Regions from separate parts of the Paenibacillus sp. FSL H8-0034 genome, predicted to be linked through region 1. Evidence: riboswitches for the same ligand, from Rfam matches in the RefSeq annotation. Region 1 holds a riboswitch; each other region holds the start of a gene.

Region 1 (6,473 bases):
GTATTCGTCATGGCTATTAATGCGATGGTTTTTGATATGGACGACACCTTATACGAAGAAAAGGATTATGTGAAAAGCGGTTTTAAAGCGATTGATGATTGGATGAAGAGAGATTTTCAAGTCTCTGGTTTTTATGAAACAGCATTAGAGGTATTTCACTCAGGTGAAAAAAAATTCGTCTTTAATAAAACGCTGAAGAAACTAAATATGAAGATAGATGATCATTTGATTACGAGTATAGTGAATTATTATCGCTCCCATGATCCGAATATTCATCTGCTGGACGATGCAAAATGGGTTTTTGAGCATGTAAACAACGTCGTCAAAATTGGCTTGATTTCAGATGGATATTTGGTTGCCCAGGAAAAAAAGGTCCATGCACTTAAGCTCCGCGAGAAATGTCACTCCGTTATTCTTACCGATAAATGGGGAAAGGAATGCTGGAAACCAAGTCAAGTAGCCTATGAACAAGCAAGTCGTGAATTACAGCTTCCGCATGATCAATGCGTTTATATCGGGGATAATGTGCAAAAAGATTTTATAACTGCCAAACGGCTGGGTTGGACAACAATCTATATCGATCGAAAAGAAGGGGTATATGCAGGAGTCACCGTTGAACCGGAATATATGGCACATTATATAATCGATGATTTAAGAAAACTATCTGATCTACCAATGCTGCAGCATATGTTTGTTTAATACCACTTGGATTTTCTTGTTCTTAATTAACTACAGAAAGGTTGAATGTGTATGCATAATGAACCCAGAATTTATCTTTCCCCTCCGCATATGAGCGGGAATGAGCAGACCTATATCCAGGAAGCCTTTGAGACCAATTGGATTGCACCACTTGGACCGAACGTCGACGGTTTTGAGAAGGAGCTTGCCGCTTATGTCGGGACCGACGATGCCGCTGCCGTTATTTCGGGTACGGCTGCCATACACTTGAGTCTTCGCTTATTGGATGTAAAAGCCGGTGATACGGTTTTTTGTTCAAGTCTTACATTCGTAGCTAGCGCCAACCCGATCTTGTATTTGGGAGCGACGCCCGTATTTATTGATTCCGAGCCTGATACCTGGAATATGTCACCTCAAGCGTTAGAAAACGCATTGCGAGATGCAGCTCGAAAGGGAAAAATGCCGAAGGCTGTTATCGTCGTTCATTTATATGGTCAATGTGCCAAAATGGACGAAATTATGGCGTTATGCAATTTCTATCAGATCCCGGTCGTCGAGGACGCAGCAGAATCTCTTGGTTCGACGTATAAAGGGCGTGCAAGTGGATCTATCGGCACCTATGGGATCTATTCGTTCAACGGGAATAAAATCATTACGACTTCAGGAGGAGGCATGCTGGTTTCCAATGATGTGGAGAGATTAAAGCAGGCACGTTTTTTGGCAACCCAGGCGCGTGATCAGGCTGTCCATTACCAGCATAGCCAGACCGGGTATAACTATCGAATGAGCAATGTGTTGGCGGGGATTGGGAGAGCTCAGCTTGGAGTGCTTGAGGAGAGGGTTCAAGCAAAAAGAACTATTTTCAAACGTTACGAGCAAGAGTTATCTCGTCTGCCAGGAGCAGGCTTTATTCCTGAGCTGACGAATACCCGTTCGAATCGTTGGCTGACCATTTTAACGGTTGATGAGAAAGAAGCCGGTGTGTCTCTGAATGAATTGCTGGAAGCGTTAGCCTTGGAGAATATTGAAGCTCGTCCTGTTTGGAAGCCGCTTCATCTGCAGCCTCTTTTTGCGGGGGTCAGGCTTTACCCTCACAGCGAGAGTCGAATCGTTTCCGAGCAGTTATTTAAAAAAGGAATATGCCTTCCCTCAGGGTCTGGAATGACCGAAAGTGAGCAGGAGAGGGTGGTGGATTGTATTAAAAGGTGCTTTGTAAAAAAAGCAAGCATTATCGCCTGAACAAGCTCGTGATCCGAACCGTTAATTGATTTTTTGAGCATGATGCCGAAGCTTCATATAAAATTGATTTTTCATTTTCGAGTCAAGACAATCCCTGTAGAGGATAAAATTGTACGTATACAAAACCTTATGGTAAGTAAATGTCGCCTTTTTCAGTAATACCGTCGTAAGTGAGTACATAACATGACCCCCTTGTTCTATATTTATGTACTATTATACGGGTGTATTCAGTTTAAAGCTACAGTGTGAATAGGGGAGGAGGTGGTTCGAAGGGACTCTACGTTCTGATGGGTAGCAATGATGGCTGAATCAAATCTTAAATCTTGCCAAAAGTGTCACTTTGGAGTGATGTACATGATCGGTAACAATATCTCTGCTATTCGGAAACAAAGAGGGTATACGTTGTCTGAGCTTTCAGAGAGAGCTGGTGTATCCAAATCCTATTTGAGCTGTATCGAAAGAAATCTTCAACAAAATCCATCCATTCATGTTATGGAAAAAATAGCCTCGGTTTTAAAGGTTGACCTCAAGAGGCTGTTACTTATTACAGGTGATGCGGAAAAAAAGCAAATTGAAAAAGAGTGGATGGATTTTATTTATGATTTGAGAAAATCAGGTATTAATAAAGAACAGATTCATGAATACAAAATCATTATTGAGTTTATGAAATGGCACAATGACAAAAACAAGTAGAAGGATACAGCCCTGGCTTTGGTGGATCGTATTGGTGGTCTCTTTGGGTGTTATTTATTGGCTAGCTGTTTTTCAGATATTTACCGGAGAACACACGATGGTGATCATTCGGCGTATAACGGGTATGACTGAAAATCATGCATATGCAATGAATGTAATCGTACGCAAATCTGCGCATATTCTGACCTATGGACTACTAGGTGTATTGCTATATATAGTCATCAGACAGCATGCAATCGGTTACGCGTGGTTTGGTGCCACTCTGATCGCTGTACTGGATGAATGGCATCAATCCTTTGTACCTGACCGGACTCCTTTAGCACAAGATGTCCTCCTTGATTCATTGTCAGCGTGTTTATTTCTATTGATTTTTGTTTATTTGAAGAGACGACGATAATTGCGTTTGTACAGTTGCACGACAAAGAGCCCCTTCTGGGGCTTTTTGTACAAAATACGATTGGCTCGTTGGAAAAACGAGTTTGTTCTTTAAAGAGAATTTTGATATACTGTAGTCACTAAGTTATCTCAATTCATCAAGTGAAGAGGGAAGATTCAGAATGATAGGTAAACGTGTCCAGCAGTTTAGAAAAGAAAAGGGAATGTCTCTGACGGAGCTGGCCGAACGTGCAGGCGTTGCTAAATCGTATATAAGTAAATTAGAACGTGATATTCAGAAAAATCCTTCCATTGAGTTTCTCGAAAAAATTGCGGCTGTATTAAACGTGACGGTAAACAGACTTATTGATTCCGAGGAACCGACCGCTAATGACAATGAATTTGATCAGGAGTGGTATGACATTATTAAAGACGCGATGTCATCAGGGGTGGACAAGAAGCGGTTTCGTGAGTATCTGGAGTACAACAAGTGGGTAATGAACCGTCCTAACGATGACTAGCTGAGCAAGCTCTGTATCAGACACTTTATAAGTTAGCCCCCTGCGTTAAACATAACCACTCGTCTTGTATTTCACTTGAGAACATATTGATCATTTTCAGTGTTCATATCCAGATGCGGCACAGGTTGCTCGGGGCCTGACAGGAATGCGCGAATGTCGCACGGATTAAGCCCCATCTTACGAGCACTCATAATAAGCTCCACCCACTCCAGATCAAGCAACTCAAGCTCCACTCGGTTCGTGCTACTCACAGGTAACCCCTCCTAAATAAATGAATGCGGTTGGATACAATATGTATCATTAAATGTATTATTGCATGTTTATTTTGCGAAATCAATCATGATTATTAGTTTTTATACAAAATGTATCATATTTAACATTTTTGAAGAAGCAAGAACGGTTAGGTTACCGTATGGGGCGAACTTCGAACATAGACAAAGCTTCCTTACGGGTGATATGATGAAACCAGACAATTGTATACGTGATAGAATAGGTGCGAGTGCTGAGAAATCTCATTCGCTTAAAAGGGAAGCCGGTTCAAATCCGGCACGGACCCGCCACTGTAAAGAACGCTAATCGAGATTGGCAAATGCCTGAAAGATGTATCCACTGAAGCAGCATTAGTGCTTTGGGAAGGAGTCGGGCACGATGTTCTGAGTCAGGAAACCTGCCTGTTTAAACAACACTGTTAACCTACGTGGATTTAGGCAAGTGTTAGAGACTGGCTTACTTACAGAGGTAAAGGGCAGAGAGCCTGTTGTCGATGTATGTATGTGATGCAACAGCATTTCTAACACATTGGAAGTGCTTTTTTTGTTGTCATTTTATGGATGTGGATAGGGAAAGGATGTGCAGCTTGTGGCAGGGAAATTGCTGATTGTCGGTTTTGGACCCGGCAGCTTTGAACATATAACGAAACGGGCTCGTGAAGCGCTCCAGGAGAGCGATGTAATCATCGGTTACAACACCTATGTAGACTTAATCAGCGGTTTGCTGAGCGATCAGCAAATTGTAAGAACGGGTATGACTGAGGAAGTGAGCCGTGCTCAAGAGGCGGTGCGGCAGGCGGAAGCAGGGAAAAAGGTTGCGGTCATTTCGAGCGGTGACGCTGGTGTATACGGAATGGCGGGTCTGGTGTACGAAGTACTGATGGAAAAGGGCTGGCACCCGGAGGACGGCGTGGAGGTTGAGATTATTCCCGGTATTTCGGCGATTAACTCATCGGCATCCCTGCTGGGCGCACCGATTATGCATGATTCCTGCACGATCAGTCTTAGCGACCATTTGACGCCTTGGGAACTGATTGAGCGGCGGGTTGAAGCGGCTGGACAGGCGGACTTCGTAATCGCCTTGTACAATCCGCGAAGTGGCAGACGGACTCGGCAAATTGTGGAGACGCAGCGGATTCTGCTGAAGTATCGTTCACCGGAAACACCAGTTGGCATTGTGAAAAGCGCGTATCGGGATCGTCAGCATATTGTACTAACGAACCTGCGGGATATGCTGGATCACGATATCGGCATGCTGACTACGGTCATTATCGGCAATTCGTCAACAATGGTCTATGACGGATTGATGATTACGCCTCGCGGCTACCAACGCAAGTACACGCTCGGCGCCGACGTGCAGCCACTGCGGCCGCATCAGCGGCTGCGGCAGGAAGCAGAGCCTTGGGCGCTGGAGCAGCTGCCCGAGGAAGCGAATGACGAATACGATGATGAGGAATGGGAATCCGAAGCAGAAGGAGACTCCCTGATTGAGGATATAGACGATGAGGAATGGGATGACGAGGAGGATGAGCGCATCCCGAACGTTGGGTCGACATCAGCGGCAATCCGCCAGCCAGATACCCTGTTAGCGAGCTCCGCATCGCCAAGACCGGGAACAACAGATACACCGAAGCTGGCTTCCAGTGAGGGTGTATTGGGAAAAGCGACTTCAGGTAAACCTGCTTTGTTGCACAACGAAGGACCGTTTGGAAGGGCAACGATAGTAGGTGTGTCCACTGCTGTTGAGCCGAGTGCTGTAGCAGTAGCAGAACGCCACGTCAGTGCAGATCCACTGCTGCTGGCCATGGAGGCGCTGCAGCTTGTGGATCGAAGGAATGGAGTGGCAGCAGTCAACACGTTGGCGGCACCATCTGTGGTGACTGCATCAACTGCTGAACCGGCACGATCTGCAGCACCTGCTGCGGTCACAGCAGGTTTGTTCAGGCAGCAATCGATCTTTGAGCTTGCCGTCAGCCCAGGCGTGGCCAACAAGCAGTTCACGGCGAAGCAGATGCTGACTTTGGCAGCCGTTGTCGGCGACAAGGGATCGATGGAATATACGCCACATCATCAACTGATCTTGCGTGTGCCTACAGATAATCCGGCAGAGATTACGGATAAGCTTAGCAAGGAAGGATTATTGCTGGCTCCGATCGGCGATGTCGCACAGGTAAAGGCTTGCGATTTTTGCAATGGCGAGAAGGGCGAGTCTATTCCTTATGCGGAGGAGCTGCAGGCGAAGCTCGGTGGGCTGGGCGTTCCCAAGGAAATGCGAATCGGTTTCAATGGCTGCGGAATGGCCTGCTATGGTGCCGTCAACGAGGACATCGGAATCGTCTACCGCAGGGAGAAGTTCGACTTGTTCCTGGGCGGTAAAACCGTAGGTCGTAACGTTCACCCGGCTCAGCCGGTTGCTGAAGGGATTAAGCCTGAGGATTTGGTCACCACGATTGAAAATATTATGCATCGATACGTAACCGAAGGTCATCCGAATGAAAGATTCCATAAGTTTTTTAAAAGAGTCAAGGAGCTTGAAGGCTACCGTCATCAAGATTTGCCTGTCTTTACTATAGAAAATGCGATTTGCGGAGATTAGGAGCTTTTAGCATGGATAGGCCATACGAATATGATGCTTGTAATGATGCAAAACATCGTATGGCCGAATGATTCGAAGCTGCAGGCAGTTGTAACGATGAAA
Region 2 (6,473 bases), 620 kb from region 1:
ATCATTGAACAATGGAATTGTCGGCAGGTCCTGTACCGCCAAAGCTTGCAGCTCATTATAAATCTTGGTTCTCTCATCCATGCCAAGCGCATCCTTAGCCTCTTTAAGCAATTGATCCACACGATCATTTTTGTAGCCCAGACTATAGCTCTTGTTGCTTGAACCTGTGCTGCCCAGATAATTAGTGAACAGTGTGAACGGATCACCGTTCGGAAGTCCTTGCGTGGCCAAAGCCAGATTATATTCGCCCTTGCTCTGTGCTTCCTTGAATGCAGCGCCATCCAGAATACGAATGTCCACATCAAGAGAAAGCTCCTTGAATACTGCCTGCAGCAGCTCGGCCTGCGCTTTGTAAGGGTAACGATCCAGCCCATAGGTCGGTACGATCAAATCAACCTTTTCACGTTTGCCGCCAAGCGCTTCAGCAGCTAATTTCTTGGCCTCCGCCAAATTATAGTCCACTTTAAAATCCTTATAGAAAGGAGACGTTGCATTCAGGAAATTAACCGTAGCGGTAGGGTAGCCCAAATAAAGCTCCTTTACCAGCTGTTGGCGATCGATCGCCAGCGAAATCGCTTGCCGCAGCTTTGGATTGTCAAAAGGCGGCTTTTGGCCGTTCGGGTGCAGGTAGTGGGAAATCGTCGATTTCGCTACTGAAACCTCAAACTGCTTGTCCTTCAATAGCTCCTTGGCCAAGGCAGGAGGAATTGCACCCAAATCCATAACACCCATAATTTCACCTGATTTCAGAGCCGACAATCTTGTATCCGGGTCGGGAATGACACGAACTCGAATCGTCTTCGTTTTGGCTTTATCGCCATAATATCCATCATAAGCTTCCAGCAGCGCATATTGATCCTTCTCGTGCTTGATCAGCTTGAAAGGTCCGGTACCTTGCGGCAATCCGTTAAAATCACCTTTTTCGGTAAAGTTTTTGGGACTGTAGATCGGACTGGAAAAGTTAACCATCGAATACAGTAGAGTAGGCTGCGGTGTTTCGAAGCTCAGCTTGAACGACATATCGTCAACCTTCGTTACCTCTTTTAATCCGGGGTACGAGCTTTTAATGTCCAATGTATAAAAGGGTGAGCTTTTGGGACTGGCAAGCTTATAACGGTTAAAATTGGCGATAACTGCATCGGCATTCAGCTTTTCTCCATCATGAAAAGTCACATTGGGACGAAGCTGGAACGTCCATTCTTTGCCATCCTCGGACATTTTCCAGGAAGCGGCGAGCTTAGGCGCAGGCTTACCGTCTTCACCGGCTGTAATCAGCGGCTCCCATACATAGAGAATGGTGCTCGTGTAATAAGCATCCTGTGGACCCGGAGCCAGGTCGCGTGGAGCTGCCAAGACAACCTCAGTTGGCTGTACCTGGCTGGGTGCTGCTGGTGGCTGCTCCGCCGTTTGCGGGCTTGGACTGCTGCAGCCCCATAAAGCAATTGCCATGCTGGCGCTTAACAGTCCTAATTTTGCATATTGTCTTGCTTGCTGGTACAACTTGCTTATCATGTTTTATAAACCTTCTCTCCATTATTTCAATTACATACAGATGCAAAAAAGACATCGTTAACCTCTGCCGTACAAAGGTAAAAGATGCCCGTGATCGTATAGACTATTGCTAACGATGGCTGTCTTTAACACCTCCCTATCTCCCGTAGGTTAAGCAGTGTCTGTCGAATAGGCAGGTCTCCTGGCTCCAGATTCATAATCGACAAGCACCTTCCCGATCCTGCGATCAGTGGCATTTACGCTTTGACTCCTCTGTTACAGTAGCGGGACCTCATCAGTTTTTCACCGAACTTCCCTATTAAGCTCTGAGCGAGATTACGATACAGAGCACCTATTCACTTAATATGTAATTATTACTATTAAGAATATACACTACTATTCCCTATTAATCAATGGAAGACGTAGAAGTATTATAAGAAACTACAAATAGGCCAGCCATATAACAAGCCGACCTGGTTCTTGCCATAACCTCATGTGGGATCGGAGCTATTGCCGAATGGCTCCCCCGTTGTTGACAAAAGCTTGTATTGCTGAGGCGTAATCCCCTCCCTTTTCTTAAATTTACGGATAAAATAAGTCTGATCAGCGTAACCAACCTGCTCTGTCACCTCTTTTACCGTCCAGGTGTTCGTTTGCAATAGCTCCTTCGCCTTTTCCATTCGGAGCTCGTCTGCATATTCACTGATGCCAATCCCCATCTGATTCTTGAAATAACGGGACAAATAGGAGGGTGACAGCGAGAATTGCTCTGCGATTTTACTCAGACTGAGCGTACCGTCCATGTAATTATCATGAATGTACGTAGACAGCTTGTCGCGCAGCTCAAAGTTTTTGCTTTCCTTTTTCATAGAAATGTCATCGGCCAGCCGACCGCAAAACCTTACAAAGGCTCGCTCAAACTCATCCAACGTCTCAAATTCAAAGGCACGCAGTGCAACCTTTTCCCTCTCTCCTTCATGATTAAGCGGCAGGTTGATCTCCTCCAGCTGCTTAACTACCCCATCGAATAAGCGAAAACAGATGCTTTGCACAAAAGAAACCGCAAGATCATACCTGCGAATTTCAATCATCTCGTCATGAATGGCACGGACGGCCCCTTCTTTACTCCCCTGCTTTAGTGCTTTAACAAGCTGTTCCTCAAATTCATGCATAGGCTGAGACAACGAAGTCGGGGAAGGAAGATCCTGGTATTGAATCACACAATTGTGTCCCTTCATAAACCGGTATTGGGCCGATTCATACGATTGCCTGAAATATTTAGGAATAGCAAGCGCATCCTCAAAAATATCACTGACCCCTACCGTCACCGTAAAAGGAAAGCTCTGCTCGAAAAATTGTCTCGTTTTCTCGGCTACCTCCGTTATCATGTGCAAGGGATCAACCATCGGCTCCATGCCGACCAGCACCACGACACCGTTATTTTCTGTCATATCGATACCATACCCGTATCCGGCTTCAAGCGAAATCTCTTCCGCTACATTAATAATGCTGTATTTGAGCAGATTTTGAATAATAGTCGTATTCATTTCCTCGAACCGCCGATAATCATCAATGATGAACAACAGCACGGCAAAATGATCATCTCCCAGCTTCATACCCGCTGTATCCAACAGCTCTGCGATATCTGCCTTCGATTTCACATTGCCCTTCAACAGATCGGAGAGCAGCTTCTCCTTAATCATCGCCGACTTCGTCCGCAGTCGTGAACGCAAACCGCTGTTTTCAATGCTCATATCCTCTATCGTTCTGGAGATCCAGCCCAGCTCGTCTTTGCCTTGGTAAGAATCACTTGTACCTTTATTGCGGAGAGATTCCAGCAGCCGTTTGATCGGCTTATAGTTATGGGTAGCCAGCATGTAGGACAGCACAATACCGAGCAGCAAGGTCGTAAGAATCGTCACATAGAAAATCATTTGCGTATGGCGTACCCGATTGAGAAATTGCTCCGTCGGCATCACGACATAATACGACCACGGGACAACGCTGGAATCGAGTCGGACCGAGGAGTAGCTTCCCTCCGATAAACGAACGGTCTGAACCGAAGCGGAAGGCTGATCGGGAAGGTAGGCCAGAAGCTGTGCAGAATCGAGACTCCCAACGGTTTCACTGGATACGGACACGATAGGCTTGCCCTGTTTATCGATCACAACCGCCATGCCCTCGAATTGCTTCAGTGCGCCTCCGACTGTTTTTTTGATCTCCGCACCATTAATCACATAAATAATAACCTCATATGGCTTCGTGCTGCCGTTATTGGGAACGGGATACAAATAGAGTGTTGCATCCGTATTGTTGGCACCGTTGATAACAATCGATTGTACGGGCATGATCAGCGGACCCTTTAAGTCCGAGACCAGTTTTTCAAATGCACTTTGGTTCAAGCCTTGAAATGGATAAATCTGCTCCAGGAAGGTATCGAGATCATACACACCGCTGGCAGCATATACTTTGTTCGCTTGTGCCTGCGCGTAATACACGCCGATATCGAGCAGGAATGAGCTGGTAGAGCCGTACGATCTCAGCTCCTGATTGGCCTGAGCCGCTTCAAAGCCCCCTTGGGTTATCATATAGGGCAGCAGCTTCGTGTTGCGGGATATCTGCACGGACATCCGCTGCAGCTCCACGAGCCGTTGATCGATCTGATCGCGAATTTGCTGCAGGGAAGCCACATTCGATTGCTCGACAACTCCCTGCAGCGTATGGAAAAAACTCGTATTCATATACCCGCCAATACCCACCAGCAGAAGCACGACCAGAAGCATATAGGAGAAAAAATAGGTTTTCATCCGTGAATACAGACGTGGGGAGATACCGGATTTTTTCGTGTCTGCCATAGTCGCGCTCCTCTCGGGGGAATCCTTATTAGGCTTTATTAACGATTGCCTGTAATACGGAGTGCGGTGTCACGCATGCCCCTTGAACAATGTCCTCTTCCGTAAAAGAAGCCATCAAAATCTCTTTGGCCTCTTTGCGTTCCCGATCATAAATGATATAAATGCGTCCATCCTCGGCCTGAACGCCATCTGGATAAGAGACGTGCGGACGTTCATCCAGCAGCAGATTCCCTGTCCAGGTCAGTCCCTCATCCTCAGATAACATCGCCGTCAAGTGGCTTCTGCCCTTAAATCCATAATGGTTCACCAGCAGCAGACGTCCTGAGAGCAGCCTGCGGATAAAAAATCGCGAGTCGGGCCCGCCAAGCGTTGTCGGTTTCCCGGGAGACCACGTCCTGCCACCGTCAACAGACACGCTCTCACCAATCCCGTAAAAGGTGCGTACCAGCATCCACAAGCTGCCGTCCCTGCGCTCGACGACCATGTGCTCGTCGAAGTGGCGATTGGGAATGTCGGCCGAGCCCCACTTGTGAAAGGTTTCACCTTGATCGTCTGAGCGATATACATTCGAATACCGTTCCTCCGGCAGATGGTTCACGTCCGATTCGTTGCATGCCCATACTGCAATCGGCAGCAGCCAATCACCACTGCTCAGTACGGTAGGCTTGTTCATCATTATCCCGTCTGCGATGCGGCGCGGCTCGGTCCAGACCGGATCAGCCTGGGTGGAGTCGCTGCAGATGGAAGCCCAGACGCCGCAGCGTCCGTCGAACCAGCCGAAGCTCTGCGCCCAGAACAACCACAAGCGTCCGGACGGATCCTGCCACAGGCAGGGATCATAGGCTCTCGACTGTCCTGGAGGATCAATCACCGTTTTCAGATCCGACCAGGTTTGACCTCCGTCCATGCTGGTGACAAGCGTTACATAATTATCAGGTCCCTCATCCTCGCCGCCGCTATAAAAGGTAGCCCACAGTCGTCCGTTCGGTGCCATTTCGATTCCCGGAATGCCCTGCCATGCCCTGTTTTGATAAGCTTCATCCTTATTCGACACCGCTTTAACCGGTGAAGAAATCAAGGATACGTCCTTGTCTATCATTGGGTTATCAATCGCGTTGTTATCTATCATTGTATACGATATCCTCCTTCAAGGTATAGATGATGGAAACTAATCGAAATGTTATCGGCTCTTATATCGATCATAAGCCGCTTTGTTGATTTTCATGTACTCATCCAGCCCCATCTTCTTGATGGTCGCTACATATTCATCCCACTTTGTAAAGGGAGCCTTGCCTGTAATGAATTGGGTCTGCATTTCAAAAATATAAGTGTGGATATCGTTGCCGAGAGCAATCATCCGCTCGTTCTCTTCTTTTGTGTACAGGAATGCCGGCCATATTTCCTTGGGGACAAATGGCTGCAGATTTTGGGCCGCCTGTATAACCTCGGGTAGTCCTTCTCCTGTATCCCAGGCGAACCTTTCCTCACGTACAATCGGGTGAGTCGTGAAAGGAGCTACCAGATCGCGGGAAATCCCCTGATCCAGCGTGAGACCATTCGGATTATTAACAATATCCTGAACGAAGCGGTATTTGCCGTCCTTCATCTCATACGTTTTACCCTCTACACCCATCCAGTACAAGACAGCGCCTTCACCATCAATGAAATAATCGGCCCAACGCATGGTTGCTTCCGGATTTTTATCTTTCTTGGTAATGACAAAAGCACCCTGATTTTGAAGAACCGATGTCATTCCCGACCACAGCTGATCCCCATATGGCCCCTTTAAAGCTTGTGGCAGACCTGCATAATCCGTCCGTTTTTGACCTGCAGGTACCGTATTAATCGATGGAAAGCCACCGATGATTCCTTTATTGATTTTGGCGGTCAGAATTGGAACGGTATTCGTGAAAATCTCCGAATCCAGCAAGCCCTCCGCATACAGCTTGCGCACATACTCCAATACTTCCTTATAGTTCGGGTCCGTCGGAAAAAAGCGCAGCTCATTCGTTTTTTCGTTGTAATCCAGATAAGAATTGGATGAGCCGCGGTTTTGCAGCCCCCATGCTCCTGTCAGCGTGCGGATAATTCCACCGATATCTGTACCGCCGAGCGGAACCCGCGCCG
Region 3 (6,473 bases), 160 kb from region 1:
CTAATTCCCTCCTCACACACGCCATGGTCGGCTGCCATGACAATAACTGCCTTTTTACCGATCTTTGGAACCGTTATCCCTGTAATACCTGCCAGCTGCTTGGCTATCTCCTCAAGCTTGCCGAGACTTCCCGGCGGTTTCGTTAGCTGATCCAAATGATCTGACGCAGCTTGGACAGCATCCAAATTTATTGGTTGAATAGCTGAAATTATCGTTTCCAGCGATGTAGGCATCCTCAATCTTCCCCTTTTATACGGCTATTTTTTCTGTCAGCATAAAGCAAAATTTGTGGAACTTCATAAATTGGATGCTCCAGCACAATAGGACGGGTATGATACACCGGCTCCAACAGCTCGCTATGTAAGACTTCCGCAGGCCGACCAATGGTTACAATTTTGCCAGCCTCCATGAGCAGCAGCCTGTCACAATACTGTGCTGCCAGATTCAAATCATGGAGTACAGCAATAACGGTTAGCTGCTCTTTCTGCTGCCAGTCGCGAATCCACTCCATCATCTGCAGCTGATAACCAATATCCAGATATGTCGTTGGCTCATCCAACAACAGCAAACGCGGCTGCTGCGCCATCAGCTTGCCAAGCGCAACACGCTGCCGTTCCCCTCCACTTAATCGATCCACGGTACGATCTGCCAGCACTTCAAGCTGCAGCCGCTGCAGGATGTGTTCGATCAGTGGTTCAACATCTGCAGCCGATTCATCGCCCAACCAATTCTGAAAAGGATAGCGACCCATGGCAACCATTTCCCGCACGGTGAAACCAAGCGGAGGCAGTGAATCCTGCTCCAGCACAGCCATCCATTGCGCCAACTGCTTGCGAGGGTACGAATGAGCTGTTCGGCCTTCCAGCAGTACACGACCAGTATCTGGTTTATCGATTCCGGATAACAGCTTTAATAGCGATGATTTGCCACTGCCATTCGGGCCAATAATACCGAAGCATTCTCCAGGCTTCACGGTGAAGCTGACCTGCTCCAACACCGTTTGCGTTCTATATGCTTTACTGACATTATCCACTTGAATGATCGCCATTTCGCCAATTTCAGGCATTGTATTCACCCCATCTCACTGGCCTTCTTCTTTCAATTCGACATTCTACTATTCAAGCTGAATCTGACAAACTGCCAGCATGGAGTTCTAACCCGCTCGCCGCCTGCTCTTGCGCAGCAAATAAACAAAAAACGGCGCACCGAGAAATGCCGTTACCACGCCTAGCGGAATTTCCGTGGGACTTAGCAGCATCCTGCCTAGTGTATCGGCACACAGCACATAGAGGGCGCCTCCGATCAATGATAGCGGCAGCAGCAGCCGATAATCGGGTCCAACCAACAGACGCAGCAAATGGGGCACGATCAATCCAACAAACGCAACGACGCCCGATACAGATACAGCAGCTGCGGTTACCAAGGTAGCTGCGACCAACACCGTCAGCTTGGTGCGTTCGACGTTAACCCCCATATGCGCGGCTTGGGCTTCTCCCAGGGAAAGCAGATTCATCGCGCGTCCAAATAACAGCAGCAGCAAAGCTCCAAGCACCAAATACGGCAGTAAAATCAATGAATAGGACCACCCCCGCAGTGTCAAGCTGCCCATCAGCCAGAACACGATCTCGTTCACAACCTGCTTCGACATCGACACCATCAAGGCAACAAATGCACCCAAAAACGCTTGCATTACAACACCGGATAAAATAACAGTTTCGATCTGCAGCTTCCCGTCCATACGGGCCAGCAGCAGTACCGTAAAGAGCGACGCCATGCCTGTGCCGAATGCTACGGCTGGTATCGTCCAAATGCCCAATAAAGAAAACTGAAGTCCGAACAAGATCAGGAAGGAAGCACCCACAGCGGCCCCGGAGGAAACTCCTAACGTATATGGATCAGCCAGTGGGTTGCGCAGCACTCCCTGGAAAGCGGCACCGGCAACTCCAAGCGAAGCACCTACCAATACGCCAAGCACCACCCTCGGAAACCGTACCCGCCAAACGATCTGCTCGGAGGAAGCTTCCCAATTCACCGATATATGGTCGCCTATCCATGGAAGCTGGTGAGCCACGATCCCCCACACCTGCAGTAGAGGGAGCTGGACCGTCCCAATCGATAAGGATAGCGTAATGGCAAGAAGAAGGAGCAGCATGCCTGCCCCTCCCCAAATCAACAGCTTTTGCTTCATTTATTTCACCAATTCCGGATATATGCCCTTGGCAATATCAACGAGACCTTGTGTAATCCGTGGTCCCGGACGGCTGATCCAGTCTTTGTCGACTCCCACGATCCGATTGTTTTTCACGGCATCGATTTTTTCCCAGCCGCTGCGTTCTTTAATAATTTGATCTAAAGTTTTTTTCGATTTGTCGTCGATCAGATTGCTCGGGTACAAAATAATTTGTGGATTGGCGGCGATAACCTTTTCTTCATTCAGCTGCGAATAGCCGGGTATTTCTCCATAAATATTGATACCCCCGGATAACGTAATCAGCTCGTCCATGAATTCGCCTTTGCCAACTGTCCAGCCTGGTGAGAATTCAAGCAATACGCGTTTTTTCTGCTCCGGCTGCAGGTTCTTGACGGCATCCGTCACCTTTTGGCGATCTGCCTTCATCTCGGCAACCAGCTTCTCCGCCTGCTCCTGCTTATTGAAAATTTGACCGAACAGCAGCGTATTATTCAATACATCGTCGACAGTTTTCGGCTCTACCTTGAACACATTCAATTTAAGTGAACGCAGCTGCTCTACGGTCGGTGTTTTCATCGACACACCTGTAACAATCAGATCCGCATTCGATGCCAGCAGCGCCTCCTCATTAGGCTTGACGATGCTGCCCATCTTCGGCTTCTTCAAAGCCTCTGCCGGATAATCACAAAAATCCGATACTCCATACACCTGCTCACCCAAGCCGAGCGCGAACAGCGTCTCCGTCTCACTTGGAGAAATCGATACCAGTCTGGCAGGCGCTTTGTCAAAAACAAATTCCTTTCCTGTTGCGTCCTTCACTTTGAGCGGATAGACAGTCGCTTTAGCAGTTGGAGCTGCTGTCTCCCCATTAGGCAGCTGCGAACCCTGGCCAGTACCTGCCTTCGGTGGTTCAACAAGCTCTCCCTTGCCTGGTGATACGCTTGAGTTCCCGCAGCCTGCTATGATCAGCAGCAGTACAATCATACCAATCAGCACAGCCAGCTTCGAACTGTGGCGCTGCATTTTGCTTATATTCCCTAGCTTCATCTTAAAGCTCCTTCCTCGCTTCCCCCAACAAAAGAAAAACCTCTCGCTTCTTTTCACAAAGAAACAAGAGGGGCATGCGCTAAATAAACGATTACACCAAGCTCGAAGAGCCTCTGATCATTCAAACGCGACGCTCCTTTTTCCTCGAAAGGGACAGTCTTTGCAGTGAACAGGCAGGTTTCCTGACTTGAGAGTTTGTACCTGATTGGTGATTTCTCCTTTACAGTGGCGGGACCGCGCCGGATTTGCACCAGCTTCCCTTTTAACCCGATAAGCAACAGCTTACAGGCACCTGTTCAAGCTTTATTAAATTGTTATTTTTGGGCAATTACCTTTAAAACCTGCATAACCAGATCCTGCTTCTTCGCATTAGCCGGTACAAACGCAATCAGATCTTTACCATTAAGCTTTAAATCTGTCAACCACTTCGTTTGTTCCAGAGGTATGCCATAGAGATGCTTCTCGACGCCTCCGGATTTTCCATCCACGGGGATCTCCATTACACCATCAGGGAAATCCTCGGCTTTGGCTACCGCATCCAGACTGACATAACCGCCCTGCTGACCGAGTGCCTTGAACTGCTCCTTAGGTACGACAATGATTCCGTTATCGCCAGCCGCAATTTCTACGACCAGCTTTTCCATGGAAAAAATAGGCGTTGTTTGTATTTTAACCGTTGGTGCTTGTCCCAGCTTTTCCACCAAACTAGCCTCCAGCTTATCGCCCACTTCACTCGGGATGCCGCTGCTCGACATCATAAATATCGGCACATCAGCCTTCGGCCCCCCACAGCCTGTCAAAATCAGCAATAAAATCAACCCTAAACATGCAAATTTCGCCTTCATCTGTCTCTCCTCCCAGACCAACCAACCAGCCGTCCGTACTGAAATCTCACCTCACATCTTATCACAAAAGCTATCATTCCACAAAAACTAATACGTATGACAAATACCCTTCAAGCCGTTCAGGCTCAAAGGGTTATCTCGAATCCAACCTCATCCACAAACACAGCATTACAATACTTCGGCAACTTCAGGAAAGCAGCAGCCTTTAATCCTGATACGTCACTTTAATTGGCGTCCACTCGGCAATAACCGTTTGACCATGAACCGATACGCTGCCCTCGGGGGTCAAATCCTTTTCCGTCATAATTCCAAGGGCAACCGTGAATTGATTCAACTTGATTGGCACCTGCCGTTCTCGCCGAACCTCGACACCATTAACCGCAAAAATAACCTCGTCATTTCCACGATTGTACGTAATTCGATACGTATTGAACTCTCGCGGCTGAAAATCCGTCTCTTCCTTGAAAATACAAAAAAATCTGGTTTTGTCCGATTCCGGAACCTCGACGCCAGGAAAAGGAAGAATTCCATAGACGCTGGCAAACGTATCATTCCCCACAAAAAAATCAAGCGCTGCGCCTGTAGTAAAATCCAGCAAATTCAGTGAAACAAAACCATCATACAAATCATGGGCGGCTGTCCCCGTCGTTCTTGAACGGATTTGCAGCTCGAAGCTGACCTCGCCTGCTTCCGGCACCTGAACTGCATCCACTGAATAATACATATGCTTCGCATTATCCAGAAACTGCACATGATCGTGCTTGCGGCTGAGCGGTGCGCGTACATATAAAATTCCATTACGAACGATAACTACAGCATTTGGCTCCCGATAATTCCAGAAGGAACCGTCCTGCAGCGGAAATCCGCCAATTTTCCAGACATCCTTGTCGGACAAAATGTTATGAAAATCTCCTAATATGTGTTCTCTGCTCATCCAAGCCGCCTCTTTTTCTGGTTGAATTTACTGAAAAATCCCTTGTGCCAGCAGCGTCAGAATCATGATCGACCCACAGCGGACTGTAACACGTAGTGAAGCTCCCATCAAAGGCAGGTAAGCGACCGAAGGATTCTCTGACTTCAGCATACCATATACCTTGTATATAGGAATAACAGTAACCAAAGCAATCAATGAATAATAAGGAAGTACACGAAAAAGGACACACACCAACAATGAAAGGAACGCCAGAAATAGCAGGAAACGTGAAAACTGAATAGCTCGTTGTTCTCCCCACACCACGACTAAAGTATGTTTACCCGCTTGTTTATCCGACTGCCAATGCAAAAAATGATGATTAAACAAAATCAATGTAGTTAACAGACCAATCGGCAGCGATAACAGCAGTGCGCGATAATCAAGCTCCATCGTCTGGACAAAATAGCTGCCCATAATCGGTAAAATCCCAAAGGACAACAAAATAGCCAGTTCACTGTAGCCTTTGCCTCGATAGCCAAACTTGAGCGGTGGTGCCACATAGAAATAAGCAATCAAGCCTCCCAGACCGCCGAAGATCAATACCCACCAGCCTGCATACAACCCAAGCACCAAACCGCATATCAGGGCAACTGAGAATAAGGACCAGGTTAAGAAAGCAAAGGTTTTCTCCGATAACGTGCCATTAGCCAAAAATCCTGAATTTGTGGAGATCGTACCCGAGTTTATTGCTGCAGCAACATCGACACCGTTCCGATAGTCCCATAAATCGTTAATCATATTGGAAAATAGATGGGCAGCTCCGGCGCCAATTAAGGTGATGACAAAAAGCAGCGGATGAAATATACCCTTCCACGCATATGCCCCTAAAGCACCAAGAATAATCGGAATCATCATAACAGGAATGACTTGGAATCTGGATGCCTTCATAAATAATTTCAGTTTGTCCATTTCATCAATTCCTTTCTATTACAAGATAAAAAGAACCGAATGCTATCGGTCCTTTTTGCTCTGGTTCATATACTGATTAATTTTTTCGTCAAGAATCGTACTGAAAGCAACAACCTCAGGAGATGACATGCTTTTCCTTAGAATGACCAGGATCTCCAACTGTTGACGTAAGCTGCTAATTTCTTCTTCTAACGTCAATAAATCAGAGCCATGCTTCTTGGTCTTCAATAACCACTTTGGTTGCTGATCTTTTTCCCGTATCCAACCGATGTGGAAATATTGCCCAAGCTGATACTCTGGAAAAGCCACGTCAATTCCTCCCTCCTTAGCATCTCTCAAAAACTACTATACTATAAAGATAACAGCTTTTGAGATGGAAGGAAACGGGCTTATTTTGTCATTTTTTGACGAAACTATAATTTTCTAACAAAATTTCCTATGCGGTCAATAGCTTCGATCAGTTGGTTCACCGAATAGGCATAGGAACAACGTATGAAGCCTTCTCCAC

The links. Region 1 has a riboswitch for cobalamin ahead of cobJ (precorrin-3B C(17)-methyltransferase). Riboswitches for the same ligand answer to the same signal wherever they lie in the genome.
Region 2: linked by a shared signal. The riboswitch ahead of NST47_RS34570 (ABC transporter substrate-binding protein) and the one ahead of cobJ (precorrin-3B C(17)-methyltransferase) in region 1 are both predicted to bind cobalamin.
Region 3: linked by a shared signal. The riboswitch ahead of NST47_RS31180 (ABC transporter substrate-binding protein) and the one ahead of cobJ (precorrin-3B C(17)-methyltransferase) in region 1 are both predicted to bind cobalamin.

Annotation. Positions count from the first base shown of each region.
Region 1 covers NZ_JBBOBS010000001.1:7,128,862-7,135,334, reverse strand. The annotation lists gene NST47_RS31885 (ATP-grasp domain-containing protein) at 1-20, shown strand, start outside; gene NST47_RS31880 (HAD family hydrolase) at 10-699, shown strand; gene NST47_RS31875 (aminotransferase class I/II-fold pyridoxal phosphate-dependent enzyme) at 751-1,917, shown strand; gene NST47_RS31870 (helix-turn-helix domain-containing protein) at 2,215-2,610, shown strand; gene NST47_RS31865 (VanZ family protein) at 2,594-3,007, shown strand; gene NST47_RS31860 (helix-turn-helix domain-containing protein) at 3,168-3,506, shown strand; gene NST47_RS31855 (anti-repressor SinI family protein) at 3,578-3,757, opposite strand; cobalamin riboswitch at 3,981-4,195, shown strand; gene cobJ (precorrin-3B C(17)-methyltransferase) at 4,365-6,371, shown strand.
Region 2 covers NZ_JBBOBS010000001.1:7,746,564-7,753,036, forward strand. The annotation lists gene NST47_RS34570 (ABC transporter substrate-binding protein) at 1-1,512, opposite strand, end outside; cobalamin riboswitch at 1,667-1,862, opposite strand; gene NST47_RS34575 (helix-turn-helix domain-containing protein) at 1,983-4,346, opposite strand; gene NST47_RS34580 (sialidase family protein) at 4,375-5,475, opposite strand; gene NST47_RS34585 (extracellular solute-binding protein) at 5,527-6,473, opposite strand, start outside.
Region 3 covers NZ_JBBOBS010000001.1:6,972,292-6,978,764, forward strand. The annotation lists gene cobT (nicotinate-nucleotide--dimethylbenzimidazole phosphoribosyltransferase) at 1-233, opposite strand, end outside; gene NST47_RS31170 (ABC transporter ATP-binding protein) at 236-1,066, opposite strand; gene NST47_RS31175 (FecCD family ABC transporter permease) at 1,154-2,188, opposite strand; gene NST47_RS31180 (ABC transporter substrate-binding protein) at 2,189-3,214, opposite strand; cobalamin riboswitch at 3,394-3,549, opposite strand; gene NST47_RS31185 (hypothetical protein) at 3,553-4,083, opposite strand; gene NST47_RS31190 (DUF6081 family protein) at 4,289-5,017, opposite strand; gene NST47_RS31195 (prenyltransferase) at 5,045-5,965, opposite strand; gene NST47_RS31200 (aspartyl-phosphate phosphatase Spo0E family protein) at 6,008-6,274, opposite strand; gene NST47_RS31205 (aminotransferase class I/II-fold pyridoxal phosphate-dependent enzyme) at 6,379-6,473, opposite strand, start outside.